2 regions of the Acidovorax sp. HDW3 genome follow, and region 1 is predicted to be linked to the other one. Evidence: riboswitches for the same ligand, from Rfam matches in the RefSeq annotation. Region 1 holds a riboswitch; the other holds the start of a gene.
What was found. A riboswitch is a leader RNA that binds a small molecule or an ion and turns the genes downstream of it on or off. The one in region 1 is predicted to bind thiamine pyrophosphate.

Region 1 (8,406 bases):
CTGGCCGATCTGGCCGCCAGCGGCGCGCTTGCAGGCGTGGGGTGCATCGAGCTGCAGTTCCCCAAGTTCACCGATGGCCGCGCCTACAGCCAGGCGGTGCTGCTGCGCCGGCGCTACAAGTTCACCGGCGACATCCGCGCCACGGGCGATGTGCTCATCGACCAACTCGTGCACATGCACCGCAGCGGTTTTACCAGCGCCGTGCTGGCCGAGGGCGTGGACGCCGCTGCCGCCCAGCGCCAGTTCGACCGCTACGCTGCCTTCTACCAGGGCGATGTGCTCGAACCCCGCCCCCTCTTTGCCCGGGAGGCCGCATGAGCCGCGCAGCCGATATCGACCTCGCCCGCATCAACGCCGAGCTCGGTCGCAACGCCAGCGCCCTGGTGGCCTGGGCGCTGGGCCTGGGCAAGACGGCGATCGTGACGACGAACTTTCGCCCCTTCGAGGCCGTGATCCTGCACCTCGTCACCCGCGTGCAGCCGGGCGTGCCCGTGGTGTGGATGGACAACGGCTACAACACGCCCGCCACCTACCGCTACGCCGACGAGGTGAGCAAGCTGCTCAAGCTCAACCTCAAAACCTACCTGCCGCTGCGCAGTCGCGCCCACCGCGAGGCCGTCGATGGCCCCACGCCCGCCATTGGCGCACCAGGCCACGACGCCTTCACGCAGGAAGTGAAGCTCGAACCCTTTGCCCGCGCCCTGCGCGAAACGGCGCCCCAGGTCTGGTTGACCGCCCTGCGCGCCACCGACAGCGCCGTGCGCGCGCAGATGGAGCCGGTGAGCATCAACCCCGACGGGCTGATCAAGGTGGCGCCGCTGCTGCACTGGTCGTCCAAGGAGCTGCACGAGTACTGCACGCAGCACGGCCTGCCCAACAACTTCGACTACGTGGACCCCACCAAGGGCGAAGAGCAGCGCGAATGCGGCCTGCATTTGGCCCACTGAACCCCATTGCCGGAAAACAACCATGAACGCCCGTACCGACACCGCCGCGCTGCAACCCGCAGCCCACCACCTGAGCAACCGCCACCTCGACGCGCTGGAGGAGGAAACCATCTTCATCCTGCGCGAAGTGGCCGCCGCCTTCGAGCGCCCCGCCCTGCTGTTCTCGGGTGGCAAGGATTCGCTGGTGATGCTCAAGTGCGCGGAAAAGGCCTTTGGCATCGGCCACATCCCCTACCCGCTCTTGATGATCGACACCGGCCACAACTTCCCCGAGGTGACGGATTTCCGCGACTTTCGCGCTGAAGAATTAGGGGCCGAACTGATCGTGCGCAGCGTGGAGGACTCCATGGCACGCGGCACCGTGCGCCTGGCCCACCCGGGCGAATCGCGCAACGTGCACCAGTCGGTCACGCTCCTGGAGGCCATCGAGGAATTCCGTTTCGACGCCCTCATCGGCGGCGCGCGCCGCGACGAGGAAAAGGCCCGCGCCAAGGAGCGCATCTTCAGCCACCGCGACAGCTTTGGCCAATGGCAGCCCAAGGCCCAGCGCCCCGAGCTGTGGACGCTGTTCAACACCCGCATCGCCCCGGGCGAGCATTTCCGCGTCTTCCCCATCAGCAACTGGACGGAGCTGGACGTGTGGCAGTACATCGCCCGCGAGAACATCGCCCTGCCCCAGCTCTACTACGCGCACCAGCGCCAGGTGGTCGAGCGCCGGGGCCTGCTGGTGCCCGTCACGCCACTGACGCCGCCCAAGGACGGCGAGCAGATTGAAACCCGCACCGTGCGCTTTCGCACCGTGGGCGACATCACCTGCACCTGCCCGGTGGAGAGCCCCGCCGCCAGCGCACACGACATCGTGATCGAAACCCTGGCCGCCGAGGTCAGCGAGCGCGGCGCCACGCGCATGGACGACAAGACGAGCGAAGCCTCGATGGAAAAGCGCAAGAAGGACGGGTATTTCTGAAACACCGCTTTGACGCTTGAGGCGCCCACCACTCCCTCTCCCCTTGCGGGAGAGGGCCGGGGAGAGGGGGCCGCAGGCATGGGCACACCCCCTCTCCCCCACCCCTCCCCCGCGAGGGGGGAGGGGCCGGAAGCCACGCACAACCGAGACGCACACCATGACAATTACTATCAATTCCATAGCTGCTCACGCTGATCCAGCAAGCGCTACAGACCAAAACAACCACAATTCCGCCCTGCGCTTCATCACCTGCGGCAGCGTGGACGATGGCAAGAGCACGCTGATTGGCCGCCTCTTGGTCGATAGCCGCGCCGTGCTGCAAGACCACATCGCTGGCGTCACGCGCTCGGGCGAGGTCGATCTGGCGCTGCTCACCGACGGGCTTTCCGCCGAGCGCGAGCAGGGCATCACCATCGACGTCGCCTACCGCTACTTCGCCACCGAGGAGCGCAAGTTCATCATCGGCGACGCCCCCGGCCACGAGCAGTACACGCGCAACATGGTCACCGCCGCCTCGCAGGCCGATGCCGCCGTGGTGCTGGTGGACGCCACCAAGCTCGACTGGCAAAACCCCCACCTGCAACTGCTGGCGCAAACGCGCCGCCACAGCCTGCTGGTACACCTGCTGCGCGTGCATTCGCTGGTGTTCGCCGTCAACAAGCTCGACGCCGTGGCCGACCCGGCCCTGGCCTTTGCCCACATCCGCGCCGCGCTGGCGCAGTTTGCGCAGGATGCGGGCATCACTGTGGCCGCCACCGTGCCCGTCTCGGCGCTCAAGGGCTGGAACGTGGTCGATGCCCAGGCTGGCTGGTGCGGCTACCAAGGCCCGACGCTGCTGCAGGTGCTCGAACAGCTGCCCAACCAGCCCACCGACACCGCCCTGCCCCTGGCCTTGCCGGTGCAGTGGGTGGAAAAAACCGCCTCGGCGTCTGCCAACACCAGCCAGGGCCGGCGCGTGTTCTGGGGCCGCGTGGCCGCCGGCGTGGCGCAGGTGGGCGCGCAGGTGCAGGTTTTCCCCAGCGGGCAACGGGCCACCGTGGCCCAGGTGCTCGACCACGCCCGCCGCCCGCAGGACGTGGCGGCAGGTTTGAGCGCCGGCGTGGTGCTCGACCGCGAGGTGGACGTCTCGCGTGGCGACTGGCTGCTGGCCGCGCCGCAAGCGGTGCAGGCCGCCGAGGACGACTTCGACACCCCCGCGCCGCAAAGCCCCTGGCCCGGCCAGCGCGAGCTGCAGGCCACGGTGGCCTGGATGGACGACGAGCCCCTGGTCGCCGGGCGCGTGTACTGGGCGCTGCACGGCCACCGCTGGGTCAAGGCCAAGGTGCGCCGCGTGGTGCACCAGCTCGACATCCACACCCTGGCCGCACAGGACGCTGCAGAACTGGCGCCCAACGCCATCGGCCATGTGGAACTGCTGCTGCAAGAACCCCTGCCCGCCGCGCCATTTACCCGCGCCCGGGTGCTGGGCGCGATGATTTTGGTGGATACCGCCAGCCACAAGACGGCGGGCGCTGTGCTGGTGAATTGACAGGGGTCAAGTTTCACCCCAACCCTCTCGGGGCTGCCTACGCGGCAAGCCCCGTACCAGCACCTAAAATCGGGGGTTACCCCTTTCAGGACTTGTACCAACCGCGTTGCGCCCCGGGCCACCCCTGTCACGGCGCTGTTGGTGCAAGCCTTGCTTTTTTATTTAAAGAACTGAACACCCATGACCCACGTTGTTGCCGAAAACTGTATCAAGTGCAAATACACCGACTGTGTGGACGTGTGCCCCGTCGATTGCTTCGTCGAAGGCCCGAACATGCTGGTCATCAACCCCGATGAATGCATCGACTGCGCCGTCTGCGTGCCCGAGTGCCCGGCCAACGCCATCTTTGCCGAAGAAGACCTGCCCGCCGCCGAGCATCCCTTCATCAAGATCAACGCCGAGCTGACCAATGCCCCCGGCTGGAAGGCGATCACCAAGCGCAAGGCCGCCCTGCCCGACGCCGACGAGTTCAACGGCCAGCCCGGCAAGATCAAAGACCTGCAGCGCTGATGCCGCAGCTGCCCCTGCAGACCGACGCCGCCGTCATCGGCGCAGGGCCGGTGGGCCTGTACCAGGTCTTCCAGCTCGGCCTGCAGGGCCTGCGCGCGCATGTGTTCGACGCCCTGCCCGCCCCCGGCGGGCAATGCGCCCAGCTCTACGGCGACAAGCCGATCTACGACATTCCCGCCCTGCCCGCCTGCACCGGCAATGAACTGGTGCAGCGCCTCTCCACGCAAATCCAGCCCTTTGCACCGCAGTGGCAACTGGGCGCGCCGGTGGAGCAGCTCGAAATCCTGCCCGAAGGCGGTTTTCTCCTGCGCACGGCCCAGGGAACGGCGGTGCAGGCGCGCTGCGTGTTCGTCGCCAGCGGCGTCGGCGCCTTTGTGCCGCGCACGCTCAAACTGCCGGGGCTGGAAGTCTTTGGTGGCACCCAGCTGCTGCACCAGCTGCCGCCCCGGGCCTGCCTGGCGGGCCTGCGCATCGTCATCCACGGCGGGGGCGAGGCGGCCGTGCAGCAGGCCATTGACTGCGCCACGGCCCCCGAGGCCCGGCGGGCCGCACACATCACCCTGCAGCACCGGCGCGACGTGTTCGACGCCCCGCCAGAGCTGCTGGCGCAACTGCACACGCTGCGCGCAGCCGGGCGCATCCACGTCACCATCGGCGTGGCCTGCGGCGCCGTGCAGCAGCAGGGGCGCCTGACGGCACTCGAAATCCTGCCCCCCGAAGGCCCACCACGCCAGATACCCCTGGATCAGCTCATCGTGCGCCTGGGCCTGGTGCCGCGCCTGGGCCCCATTGCCGACTGGGGCCTGCAGCTCGAACGCAAGCAGCTCGTGGTCGATCCGGCCACTTTTGCCACCCGCGTGCCCGGCATCTACGCCGTGGGCGACGCCGTCAGCTACCCCGGCAAGCGCAAGCTCATCGCCTGCGGCTTTCACGAGGCCACGCTGGCCGCCTTTGCCGCCGCCGAATGGCTGGCCGGGGACAAAATTGCGCTCGAATACACCAGCAGCAGCGCCTTGCTGCAGCAGCGCCTGGGCGTTTCTTAATTTTCAGCGCTGCAGCTGCGCCAGCGGCGCAAAGCCATGGTTGAGCGGCCCCTGGCCGCTGCCGGTGCGCACGCCTGCGCCCGCCGCAATGGCGCCCAGGATGTAGGCGCGTGCCTGCGCCACGGCCTGCGCCAGCGGCAGGCCCTGGGCCAAATACGCCGCCACCGCCGACGACAGCGTGCAGCCCGTGCCGTGGCCGTTGGGCGTGGCGATGCGCGCACTCTCCAGGCGCTGCAGCGGCGCACCGGGCTGGGCCAGCAGGTCCACCACCCAGTCGCCAGGCAGGTGCCCGCCCTTGAGCAGCACGGCGCGCGCGCCCAACGCCAGCAGCGCCTGCGCCGCTGCGTCCAGCGCATCCGCATCGGCCACCGGCCGGCCCAGCAGCAGCGCCGCCTCGTCCAGGTTGGGGGTGACGACGGTGGCCAGGGGAAACAGCTCGCGCACCAGCACGGCCACGGTTTCCTCGGCCATCAGGCGGTCGCCGCTGGTGGCGACCATCACCGGGTCGAGCACCACCTGCGCCAGCTGGTACTCGCGGATCGCCTGGGCCACCACGGCCACCACCTCGGGCGAATGCAACATGCCGATCTTGACGGCATCGACGCCGATGTCTTCCACCACGGCGGCAATCTGCGCGCGCAGGATGTCTGGCGGCACGCCGTGGATGGCGCGCACGCCGCAGGTGTTTTGCGCCGTGATGGCGCTCACCGCCGTCATGCCGTAGCAGCCCAGGGCGCTGAAGGTTTTGAGGTCGGCCTGGATACCGGCGCCGCCGCCGCTGTCGGAGCCGGCGATGGAGAGCACGCGCACGTAGCGGCGCGCAGTGGGAAAGTCGTGCAAACGGGTCATGGTGAAAATTATGGCCGCTGCCAGCAGCGTGCCCACGATCTGCCCCAGGTCAAGCCCAGGGCCTTGCGGGCTGTGCTGTAATCGCCGCCACGGACGAAACAGGGGTGCCTCCATCGTGCAGATGGCCGGCTGAGAAACACCCTCCGCACCCGATCCAGATCATGCTGGCGTGGGGAGTTTTCACCGGCGCAGCGCCTGCCCGCGCCCCGCGTTTTGTCCCCTCCCTTGAACCTTTTCAGGACTGCGGACACCTCGCCATGCACACCCTCGCTGCTTCCTCCTCCATCACCATCCTCGGCGCCGGCCTGCTCGGGCGCCTGCTGGCCACCAGCCTGGCACGCCAGGGACACCGGGTGGAGATTTTCGACGCCGCCGGCCCGGCCGGCGAGGGCTCGGCCGCCACGGTGGCCGCCGCCATGGTCGCGCCCCTGGCCGAATCGGTGGTGGCCGAGGCCAACATCGTGCGCATGGGCCAGCACGCGCTCACGCGCTGGCCCGAGCTGATCGCAGCGCTGCCGGCGCCGGTGTACTGGCAGCAAAACGGCACCCTCGTCGTCTGGCACCGCCAGGACGCGCCCGAGGCGGCGCGCCTGCGCAGCCTGTTCGAGCGCACCCGGGGCCAGGTCAGCGGCCTGCCGGACATGCAGGCCCTGGACGCCGAGGGCGTGGCCCAGGCCGACCCGGCCCTGGCCGGGCGCTTTGCCCAGGGCCTGCTGCTGCCGGGCGAAGGCCAGATCGACAACCGCCAGCTGTTTGCCGCCCTCACGCTGCAGATGCAGCAGCTGGGCGTGCAGGCGCACTGGCACAGCCCGCGCGAGGTGGGCGACTTCACCCCCGGCCAGGCCGGCGGCCCGGACTGGCTGCTCGACTGCCGGGGCATTGGCGCCGCCCGCCAATGGCCGCAGGTGCGCGGCGTACGCGGCGAGGTCATCCGCATCCACGCCCCCGAGGTCACGCTCGCGCGCCCCACGCGCCTGGTGCACCCGCGCTACGCCATCTACGTCGCGCCCAAGGAAAACCATGTGTTCGTCATCGGCGCCACCGAGATCGAATCGGACGACCGCTCGGGCGTGAGCGTGCGCTCGGCGCTGGAGCTGCTGAGCGCCGTGTACGCCATCCACAGCGGCTTTGCCGAGGGCCGCATCCTGGAGCTCAACACCCACTGCCGCCCCACCCTGCCCGACAACCAGCCCGCCATCCGCCAAATCCAGCCCCGGGTGCTGGAGCTCAACGGCATGTACCGCCACGGCTTCATGCAGGCGCCCGCGCTGCACGACGCCGCCCTGCAGCTGCTCACCCAGGGCAGCAGCGCGCTGGCGCAGCAATGGGGCATTGCCCTGCAAGGGCCGGCCTTCGAATGAACGTCACCATCAACCAGCAGCCCTTCACCCTGCCGGACGCCGCCACGGTGCAAGATGCCCTCGCCGCCCTCGCCGCGCGCCCACCATTTGCCGTGGCCGTGAACACCTCCTTCGTGCCGCGCAGCGCCTACGCCAGCTGCGCGCTGCACGAGGGCGACGCGGTCGAGGTCATCTCCCCCGTGACCGGCGGCTGATACCAATAAAAAATGGCTCTAGCGCTTGCCAGACAAGCGCCAGCAGCTATCAAAACAGGAGTAATCCACATGACGACCCCCACCGCAACCGAACCCCAAGACGCGCTCGTACTCTACGGCCAGCGCTTTGCCAGCCGCCTGCTGCTGGGCACGGCGCGCTACCCCTCGCCGGCGCTGCTCGAAGCGGCCGTGGCCCGCGCGCGGCCGGCCATGGTCACGGCCTCGCTGCGCCGCCAGGGCATCAACGCCGTCAACACCGGCAGCCAGGGCGGCCACGGCTTTTGGGAGCTGCTGAAGAAACTGCAGGTGCCGGTGCTGCCCAACACCGCCGGCTGCCACAGCGTGCAAGAAGCCGTGACGACGGCGCAGATGGCGCGCGAAGTCTTCGACACGCCCTGGATCAAGCTCGAAGTCATCGGCGACGACTACACCCTGCAGCCCGACAGCCAGCGCACCATCGAAGCCGCCGCCCTGCTCATCAAAGACGGCTTTCAGGTGCTGCCCTACTGCACCGAAGACCTGGTGCAATGCCAGCGCCTGGTCGATGTCGGCTGCCAGGCCATCATGCCCTGGGCCGCACCGATTGGCACCGGGCGCGGGCCCATGAACCCCTACGCCCTGCAGCTCTTGCGCGAGCGCCTGGCCGTGCCGCTGCTGGTCGATGCCGGCCTGGGCCTGCCCTCGCACGCCTGCCAGGTGATGGAATGGGGCTTTGACGGCGTGCTGCTCAACACCGCCGTCGCCCTGGCGCAAGACCCCGTGGCCATGGCCGGCGCCTTTGCCGACGCCGTCGCCGCCGGCCGCGCCGCACGCCGTGCCGGCGCCATGGCGCAGCAAGAGGCCGCGCAGCCGAGCACGCCGGTGCTGGGCACGCCCTTCTGGCACCACGAGCAGGCGCGCGCATGAACAGCGCCGCCGCTTTGGCGCAGGCCATCGTCACCGCTCACGCCGCCCGCTGGCAGGGTTTTGCCGCCCAACCAACGCCCCCCAGCCCGGCCCATGCCAGC
Region 2 (8,406 bases), 1.2 Mb from region 1:
TTTGAAGCGCGGCGTGGTGGTCAACATTGACGCCACGGTGCAGAGCATCCAGCAGGCGCTCAAGGAGGCCGAGCTGATGGCCGACTGCAAGATTCAGCGCGTCTATACCGGCATCACCGGCAGCCACATCCGGGGCCAGAATTCGCGCGGCATGGTGGCCATCAAGGACAAGGAAGTCACGGCCACCGACGTCGCGCGCGTGGTCGAGACGGCCAAGGCGGTGAACATCTCCAGCGACCAGCGCCTGCTGCTGGTCGAGCCGCAGGAGTTCGTCATCGACGGCCAGGACGTGAAGGAGCCCATCGGCATGAGCGGCATCCGCCTGGAGGCCAACGTGCACATCGTCACCGGCGCGCAAAGCGCGGCCGAGAACATCATCAAGTGCGTGCGCCGCTGCGGCCTGGAGGTCGAGCAGCTCATGCTCAACCCGCTCGCCAGCAGCCACGCCGTGCTCACCGACGACGAGCGCGAGCTGGGCGTGGCGGTGGTCGATATCGGCGCCGGCACGACGGACGTGGCCATCTTCACCGGCGGCGCCATCCGCCACACGGCCGTCATTCCGGCGGCGGGCGACCTCATCACCAGCGACATTGCCATGGCGCTGCGCACGCCGACCAAGGACGCCGAGGACATCAAGGTCGAGAACGGCTACGCCAAGCAGCTGCTGGCCGACCCCGAGGTGCAGGTCGAGGTGCCGGGCCTGGGCGACCGGGGGCCGCGCCTCTTGAGCCGCCAGGTGCTCGCCGGCGTGATCGAGCCGCGCGTGGAAGAAATTTTCTCCCTGGTGCACCGCGCCATCCGCGATTCGGGCTACGAGGAGGTGCTGTCCTCGGGCATCGTGCTCACCGGCGGCAGCGCCGTCATGCCTGGCATGGTCGAGCTGGCCGAAGACATTTTCTTGAAGCCCGTGCGCCGGGGCGTACCCAAATATGCAAGCGCGCTGGCCGATATGGTCGCCCAGCCGCGCGCAGCCACCGTCATGGGGCAGCTCGAAGAGGCACGCCTGGCGCGCCTGCGCGGCTTCAAGGTGGCGGCCCAGGGCGGTTCCATGAAAACCGTGCTGGGCCGGTTCAAAGATTTCATTGTGGGGACGTTCTGACCATGCCCCTGCACCGTATCTGGTTCGTTCGCGCCGGTCCCAGGCGCCGTGCACGCGGCACCGGGGTGAGTACCGGGCCGCCGTTTTGGTCCCAAAGTGGGTTGAAAGCGGGTTGGTGTCGTTTATCCTTTTCCCTATAGACAACAGTATTTTTTAGAGTAGTTCAGGAGCATCCACATGAGCATCGAAATGATCGAGTCCGAAGAGTTCAACCAAGGTACGCAGATCAAGGTGATCGGTGTCGGCGGCGGCGGCGGCAACGCTGTCGAGCACATGATCGTGCGCTCGGTACAGGGCGTGGAATTTGTTTGCGCCAACACGGATGCGCAGGCGCTCGCGCGCAGCACGGCGCACCGCCACATCCAGCTCGGCGGCACCGGCCTGGGTGCAGGCAGCAAGCCCGACAAGGCGCGCGAAGCGGCCGAGAGTGCCGAGGCCGATATCCGCCAGGCCATTCAGGGCGCGCACATGCTGTTCATCACCGCTGGCATGGGCGGCGGCACCGGCACCGGCGCCGCACCCGTGATTGCGCGCATCGCCAAGGAAATGGGCATCCTCACCGTGGGCGTGGTCACCAAGCCCTTCGAGTGGGAAGGCAGCCGCCGCATGAAGAACGCCGACGACGGCCTGGCCGAGCTCGAGGCCAACGTCGATTCGCTCATCGTGGTGCTCAACGAAAAGCTGATCGAGGTGCTGGGCAACGACATCACCCAGGAAGAAGCCTTCGCCCAGGCCAACGACGTGCTGAAAAACGCCGTCGGCGGCATTGCCGAAATCATCAACGACTACGGCCTGGTGAACGTGGACTTTGAAGACGTGCGCACGGTGATGGGCGAGCCTGGCCGCGCCATGATGGGCACGGCCACCGCCAGCGGCCCGGACCGCGCGCGCATCGCCGCCGAGCAGGCCATTGCCTGCCCGCTGCTCGAAGGCATTGACCTCTCGGGCGCCAAGGGCGTGCTGGTGCTGGTCACGGCGGCCCGGGGCGCGCTGAAGATGGCCGAGTCCGGCCAGGCGATGAGCACCGTCAACGCCTACGCCGCGCCCGATGCGCACGTGATCTACGGCGCCGCCTACGACGACAGCCTGGGCGACGAGATCCGCGTCACCGTCGTCGCCACCGGCTTGCAGCGCCCGAACGTGCGCCGCCAGTCCATGCAGGTGGTGCAGGGCGCGCTGCGCACCGGCACCGACAACGTTGCCTACGCCATGCCCATGGGCGGCGGTTCTGCCCCCACCATGGGCAGCGCCAGCGGCATTACCGGCACCATCACGGGTGGCGCAGCCGGTAGCGATTACGCCGGGATGCAAGTGCCCAGCGTGTGGCGCAACAACCGCAACCAGGCAGCCGCCAAGGTGGATGCCCTGGCGTCCGGCGGCATGGACGATCTGGAAATTCCCGCTTTCCTGCGCAAGCAGGCGGACTGAGTTTCGGACTTTCGTCACGCAAAAGCCGCCGGTCATGCCGGCGGCTTTTATTTTTTAATGTTGATTTATTGCATGGCGGCGATAGCGACGCCGCCATGCCAGCCCAAGGTGGGCCGACTAAAATTTCCCCCCTATGCTCCAGCAACGCACGATCAAGACCTTGACCCGCGCCGTCGGCGTGGGCCTGCACAGCGGCCAGCGCGTGGAACTCACGCTGCGCCCGGCCCAGCCCGATACCGGCATCGTCTTTCGGCGCGTGGATTTGCCCGAGCCGGTGGATATCCCGATCAGTGCCGACGCCGTGGTCGATACGCGCATGGCTTCGACCATTGGCGTGGGCAGCGCCAAGGTGCACACCGTCGAGCACATCATGTCGGCCTGCGCCGGCCTGGGGCTGGACAACCTCTACATCGACATCACCGCCGAAGAGGTGCCGATCCTCGATGGTTCGTCGGCATCGTTCGTCTTCTTGCTGCAAAGCGCCGGCGTGCAGCTGCAAAAAGCGCCCAAGCGTTTCATCCGCGTGACGCAGCCGGTGGAGGTGCGCGAAGGCGCCGGGGCGCAGCTCAAGTGGGCGCGCCTGGAGCCGTACCACGGCTTCAAGCTGCGCTTCGAGATCGATTTTGCGCACCCGGCGGTGGATTCCACTGGCCAGTGCGTGGAGTTTGACCTGGGCGCCGGCAACTACGCGCGCGACATCGCCCGTGCCCGCACCTTTGGCTTTACGCGCGACGTCGAAATGCTGCGCACCCACGGCCTGGCGCTGGGCGGCGGGCTCGATAACGCCATCGTCATGGACGACTACAAGGTGCTCAACGCCGACGGCCTGCGCTACGACGATGAGTTCGCCAAGCACAAAATCCTCGACGCCATGGGCGACCTGTACCTCATCGGCAAGCCGCTGCTGGCCGCCTACAGCGCCTTTCGCAGCGGCCACGCCATGAACAACCAGCTGCTGCGCGCCCTGCTGGCCCAGCCCCAGGCCTGGGAGGTGGTGAGCTTTGCCGACGAGCGCCAGGCCCCGCAGGGGCTGGCGCAGCCAGTGCGCGCCTGGTGAAGCGGGGCGTTCTGGAAGGGGGCTATGTTCCTATTGATTCGGCCCTGTGAAGTTTGAACCGCTCGCCCTGAGCTTGTCGAAGGGCTTTGACCCTTCGTCAAGCTCAGGACAGGCCCAGCTCAGCCCGAACGGGATTTGAGACCTCACCGAGCCGGATCAATAGTCGCTCCCCTTCGGGCTGGGGTCAATAACGCTGGTTGCGGTAGCCGCCCCGATCACCGCCGCCAAAGTTCTGGCGCGGCTCCATCGGGCGGGCAATGTTGACGGTCAAGCTGCGGCCGTCCACAGACTTACCATTCGTGCCATCAATGGCGGCCTTGGCCTGTGCTTCGTTGTCCATTTCGACAAAACCAAAGCCTTTGGAGCGACCCGTATCGCGGTCCATCATGACCTTGGCGCTGGTGACTGTGCCGAATTCGGAAAAGAGTCCGATCAAGGTTTCATTGTTGACAGAGTAGGCCAGATTGCCGACATACAGTTTGTTGTTCATGGGTGTACTTTCAGTAAGAAAAGCCTGCAAGCAAGAAGCTGGCAGGCAAGGGGGTAAAAAGGGCGGTTAACGCCGGCGCGGCTGGGCAGGCCGGGGGGCGCCACCAGCGCGTTGTTCAATGTGCCGGAATGTCAGGCGGCCTTTGTTCAGGTCGTAGGGCGACATCTCCAGGGTGACGCGGTCGCCAGCGAGCACTTTGATGCGGTGTTTGCGCATTTTCCCGCCGGTGTAGGCGATGAGCTGGTGCCCGTTTTCAAGCGTCACACGGTAACGGGAATCGGGCAGGACTTCATCGACCTTCCCCTGCATTTCAATGAGTTCTTCTTTGGCCACGAGGCTCCTTGGTTGTGGCGCATCAGCCCAGCTGATTGGACAGCACCAGGCTGCGTCCTTCAGTCAGGGCATATTGCGCGGCTTGGGCCGCGCAGGAAAAGCGCGGGATAAAACGAAAAATACGGTCGTATACACCCCGGCGGATGGAGACCGAGGCAATGAAAAAGCCCTGTTCAGTGGACTTTGCGAGAGGCGTGACGACATAGTCGCCGACGCGCTCGGTGTGTGATGTGGAAAACATGAATAGAGATGACGCACGCGCTGGGCACCGGCCATCTGGAAAGGAGCAAGAACCCCGCAGCAATAGGCTGAGGGAGAATGAAATTCGGTGGGGGCGATGTGCGAATTTCCGGGAAAGCACGCCGGTGTGCGAGCCGATGCACTGGGTGTGTCTGTGTCTGCGGCTGCGAGCAATACGGGGGAGATGGCGTATTGATGTGTGGACACTGCAAAGGCGGGCAATAAAGCAGTGAACCTGCGGAGTATCCTGTATTTTTCCTGAAATTTCAAGGGGCATCAAAATAATGCGCTGTATTTTGGGGATGCAACATGCCCGGCGCATGGGAGGGGACTTGTGCCTATACTCTGCGCCTGCTCCGGGGTGCACGAAGAACGGGTTTCAGGCGTGCTGAGATGGTGGGCCCACCCACCGAAACCGCGAACTTGATCTGGGTCGTACCAGCGTAAGAAGAGCTGCAGTCGGGGACAGGTGCGCGCGTGGGCTTTACCAGGGCCGCGTGGCGCGACCCCCGGCAATTGCGGAGCATTCCACCCCCGTGTTTTGAGGAATGCCCGCCATGAACGCCCCCGACAGCTTCGCCACCTTGCTCGCCCGCACGCGCGAGTCCTTCCCCGCCTCCACCAAGAACTTCATCACCGGCAGCCGCGCCGACCTGCGCGTGCCGGTGCGCGACATTCAGCTGACCAATGGCGAGGTGGTGAGCGTGTACGACACCTCCGGCCCCTACACCGACCCTGCCGCCACCATCGACGTGAAAAAGGGCCTGGCCAGCGTGCGCGGCGCCTGGATTGCCGAGCGTGGCGACACCGAAAGCTACGAGGGCCGCAAGCCTGTCGCCCTGGACGACGGCAGCAAGAGCGAAGACGCTGCCCGCCTGGCCCAGCTGCGCCTGGAGGCCGCTGCCCTGCAGCGCGCGCCGCTGCGCGCCAAGTCTGGCCGCAACGTGACGCAGATGCACTACGCACGCCAAGGCATCATCACCCCCGAGATGGAATACGTGGCCCTGCGCGAGAACGGCAAGCGCGAGTGGATGGCGCAGTACATGCAGGATGCCGCGCGCGAAAAGCGCCTGGCTGGCAACCCGCTGGGTGCCATGATTCCCAAAATCATCACCCCCGAATTCGTGCGCGATGAAGTCGCCCGGGGCCGCGCCATCATCCCGGCCAACATCAACCACCCCGAGGTCGAGCCCATGGCCATCGGGCGCAACTTCCTGGTCAAAATCAACGCCAACATCGGCAACTCCGCCGTCACCTCCAGCATCGAGGAAGAAGTGGAAAAGCTGGTCTGGGCCATCCGCTGGGGTGCGGACAACGTCATGGATCTGTCCACCGGCAAGAACATCCACACCACGCGCGACTGGATCGTGCGCAACTCGCCCGTGCCGATTGGCACCGTGCCCATCTACCAGGCGCTGGAAAAGGTCGGCGGCATTGCCGAAGATTTGACCTGGGAAATCTTCCGCGACACGCTGATCGAGCAGGCCGAGCAGGGCGTGGACTACTTCACCATCCACGCTGGCGTGCGCCTGGCCTACATCCACCTCACCGCCGCACGGCGCACGGGCATCGTCTCGCGCGGCGGCTCCATCATGGCCAAGTGGTGCATGGCGCACCACAAGGAAAGCTTCCTCTACACGCACTTTGAGGACATCTGCGACATCATGAAGGCGTACGACGTGGCCTTCAGCCTGGGCGACGGCCTGCGCCCCGGCTGCGCCTCCGACGCCAACGACGAAGCCCAGTTTGCCGAGCTGCACACCCTGGGCGAGCTGACGCAAATCGCCTGGAAGCACGACGTGCAGACCATGATCGAAGGCCCCGGCCACGTGCCCATGCACATGATCCAGGCCAACATGACCGAGCAGCTCAAGACCTGCCACGAGGCGCCGTTCTACACCCTGGGCCCGCTGACCATCGACATCGCCCCCGGCTACGACCACATCGCCAGCGCCATTGGCGCCGCCATGATCGGCTGGATGGGCACGGCCATGCTGTGCTACGTCACGCCCAAGGAGCACCTGGGCCTGCCCGACCGCGATGATGTGAAGCAAGGGATCATTGCCTACAAGATCGCCGCGCACGCGGCCGACGTGGCCAAGGGGCACCCGGGCGCACGGGCGCGCGACGATGCGCTCAGCCAGGCGCGTTTTGACTTCCGCTGGCAAGACCAGTTCAACCTCGGCCTGGACCCCGAAACGGCGCAGGAATACCACGACGAGACGCTGCCCAAGGACGCGGCCAAGGTGGCGCACTTCTGCAGCATGTGCGGCCCCAAGTTCTGCTCGATGAAGATCACGCAGGAGGTGCGCGACTTTGCCGCCGCCAAGGGCGTGGCCGAAGGCGCAGCGCTGGCCGAGGGCATGGCGCAGAAGGCGCAGGAATTCAACCGCGCGGGCGGTGAGTTCTACATTCCCATCCACGCCGACAAAGCATAAAAATGTGAGCGCCTGACGCTTGCTGGACAAGGGGTTGAAAGGGTTTTCCCTTTCAACCCCTTTGTTTTTGAGCGCTAGCAGCTCTCAAATAGATAGCGCCAGGGGCGCTGCCTCGGGCAGGATGAAGCGGCTGACCAGGGCGCTGAGTTCGTCCGCCTGGCCGCGCAGCTGCGCCGTGGCACCCACGGATTGTTCGGCCAGGGCGGCGTTTTTCTGCGTCATATGGTCGAGCTGATTGAGCGCCTGGCCGATGGCGCTGATGTCGCTGCGCTGCGCTTGGCTGTGGGCGCGGATGTCGTGCATGGCGCGCGCCGTGTGCGCGATGGCGTCGGCCACCTGCGCCATGCGTGCGTCGGCTGCCTGCGTCAGAGCGCTGCTGTGGGTGATCTGCTGCTGCGCCTGCTCGATCAGCGCCTTGATCTCACGCGCCGCCTCGGCGGAACGACCGGCGAGCTGGCGCACCTCGCCGGCGACGACGCCAAAGCCGCGCCCGAACTCGCCGGCGTGGGCGGCCTCGATGGCGGCGTTGAGCGCGAGCAAATTGGTCTGGAAAGCCAGGGCGTCGATCACGCCCGTAATGGCGCCGATGCGCGCTGCGCTGCCCTCGAGCGCCGCCATGCTCTGCCCCACCTGCGCCACCACCTGCTGGCCATGCTGCGCCTGGGCGGCGGCGTGCACGGCCTGGCTCTCGGTGCGCTCGGCGGTGTGGGCCGACTGCTGCACCGCCTGCTGCACCTGCGCCAGTGCGGCGGCGGTTTGCTGCAGGCTGGCGGCGGCCTGGTCGGTGCGCAGCGCCAGATCGACGTTGCCGCTGGCCATCTCACCCGTGGCCTGGTGCAGGCCGTGCACGCTGGCTCGCACCTGCTGCGCCAGGCGGCGCAGGGCCTCTTGCATGGTGGCCAGGGCGGTGAGCATGTGGCCGGTCTCGTCGCGCCCGTGGCCGGCAATGTTGCGGCGCAGATCCAGGGCGGCGACGCGATCGGCCGTGGCGCGCGCCAGGGCAATCGGGCGCGTGATGCTGCGCACCAGCCACAGCACCAGCGCCAATCCCAACACCAGCGCCAGCGTGCCAAACAGCAGCAGCGCCTGGCGTGCGCGGGCGCTCCACTGCGCCACCTGCTGCGCATCGGCGTCGATCGCCTGGCGCTGCGCCGTGCCCAGCGCCGCCAGGGCCGCCTGCTGGGCCTGTGCGGCGGGCAGGAATTCTTGCGTGTAGACGGCGTGGATGCGCGCCGTCAGGCCAAAGCTGCGCGCCTGCAAGAGCGCCTGGCGCGCGGTGTCAAAAGTTTGGGCGCTGGCGTGCACCTGCGCCAGCAGGGCT

Region 2: another riboswitch for thiamine pyrophosphate. It lies ahead of thiC (phosphomethylpyrimidine synthase ThiC); the one in region 1 lies ahead of G7045_RS05660 (FAD-binding oxidoreductase).

Annotation. Positions count from the first base shown of each region.
Region 1 is NZ_CP049885.1:1,264,580-1,272,985, reverse strand. It holds gene G7045_RS05695 (DUF934 domain-containing protein) at 1-318, shown strand, start outside; gene G7045_RS05690 (phosphoadenosine phosphosulfate reductase family protein) at 315-947, shown strand; gene cysD (sulfate adenylyltransferase subunit CysD) at 970-1,914, shown strand; gene G7045_RS05680 (sulfate adenylyltransferase subunit 1) at 2,072-3,442, shown strand; gene fdxA (ferredoxin FdxA) at 3,623-3,952, shown strand; gene G7045_RS05670 (NAD(P)/FAD-dependent oxidoreductase) at 3,952-4,995, shown strand; gene thiD (bifunctional hydroxymethylpyrimidine kinase/phosphomethylpyrimidine kinase) at 4,999-5,844, opposite strand; TPP riboswitch at 5,935-6,037, shown strand; gene G7045_RS05660 (FAD-binding oxidoreductase) at 6,102-7,205, shown strand; gene thiS (sulfur carrier protein ThiS) at 7,202-7,399, shown strand; gene G7045_RS05650 (thiazole synthase) at 7,469-8,305, shown strand; gene thiE (thiamine phosphate synthase) at 8,302-8,406, shown strand, end outside.
Region 2 is NZ_CP049885.1:2,461,640-2,470,045, reverse strand. It holds gene ftsA (cell division protein FtsA) at 1-1,099, shown strand, start outside; gene ftsZ (cell division protein FtsZ) at 1,277-2,527, shown strand; gene lpxC (UDP-3-O-acyl-N-acetylglucosamine deacetylase) at 2,661-3,584, shown strand; gene G7045_RS11325 (RNA-binding protein) at 3,769-4,074, opposite strand; gene infA (translation initiation factor IF-1) at 4,141-4,407, opposite strand; gene G7045_RS11315 (hypothetical protein) at 4,430-4,648, opposite strand; TPP riboswitch at 4,995-5,114, shown strand; gene thiC (phosphomethylpyrimidine synthase ThiC) at 5,205-7,085, shown strand; gene G7045_RS11305 (methyl-accepting chemotaxis protein) at 7,170-8,406, opposite strand, start outside.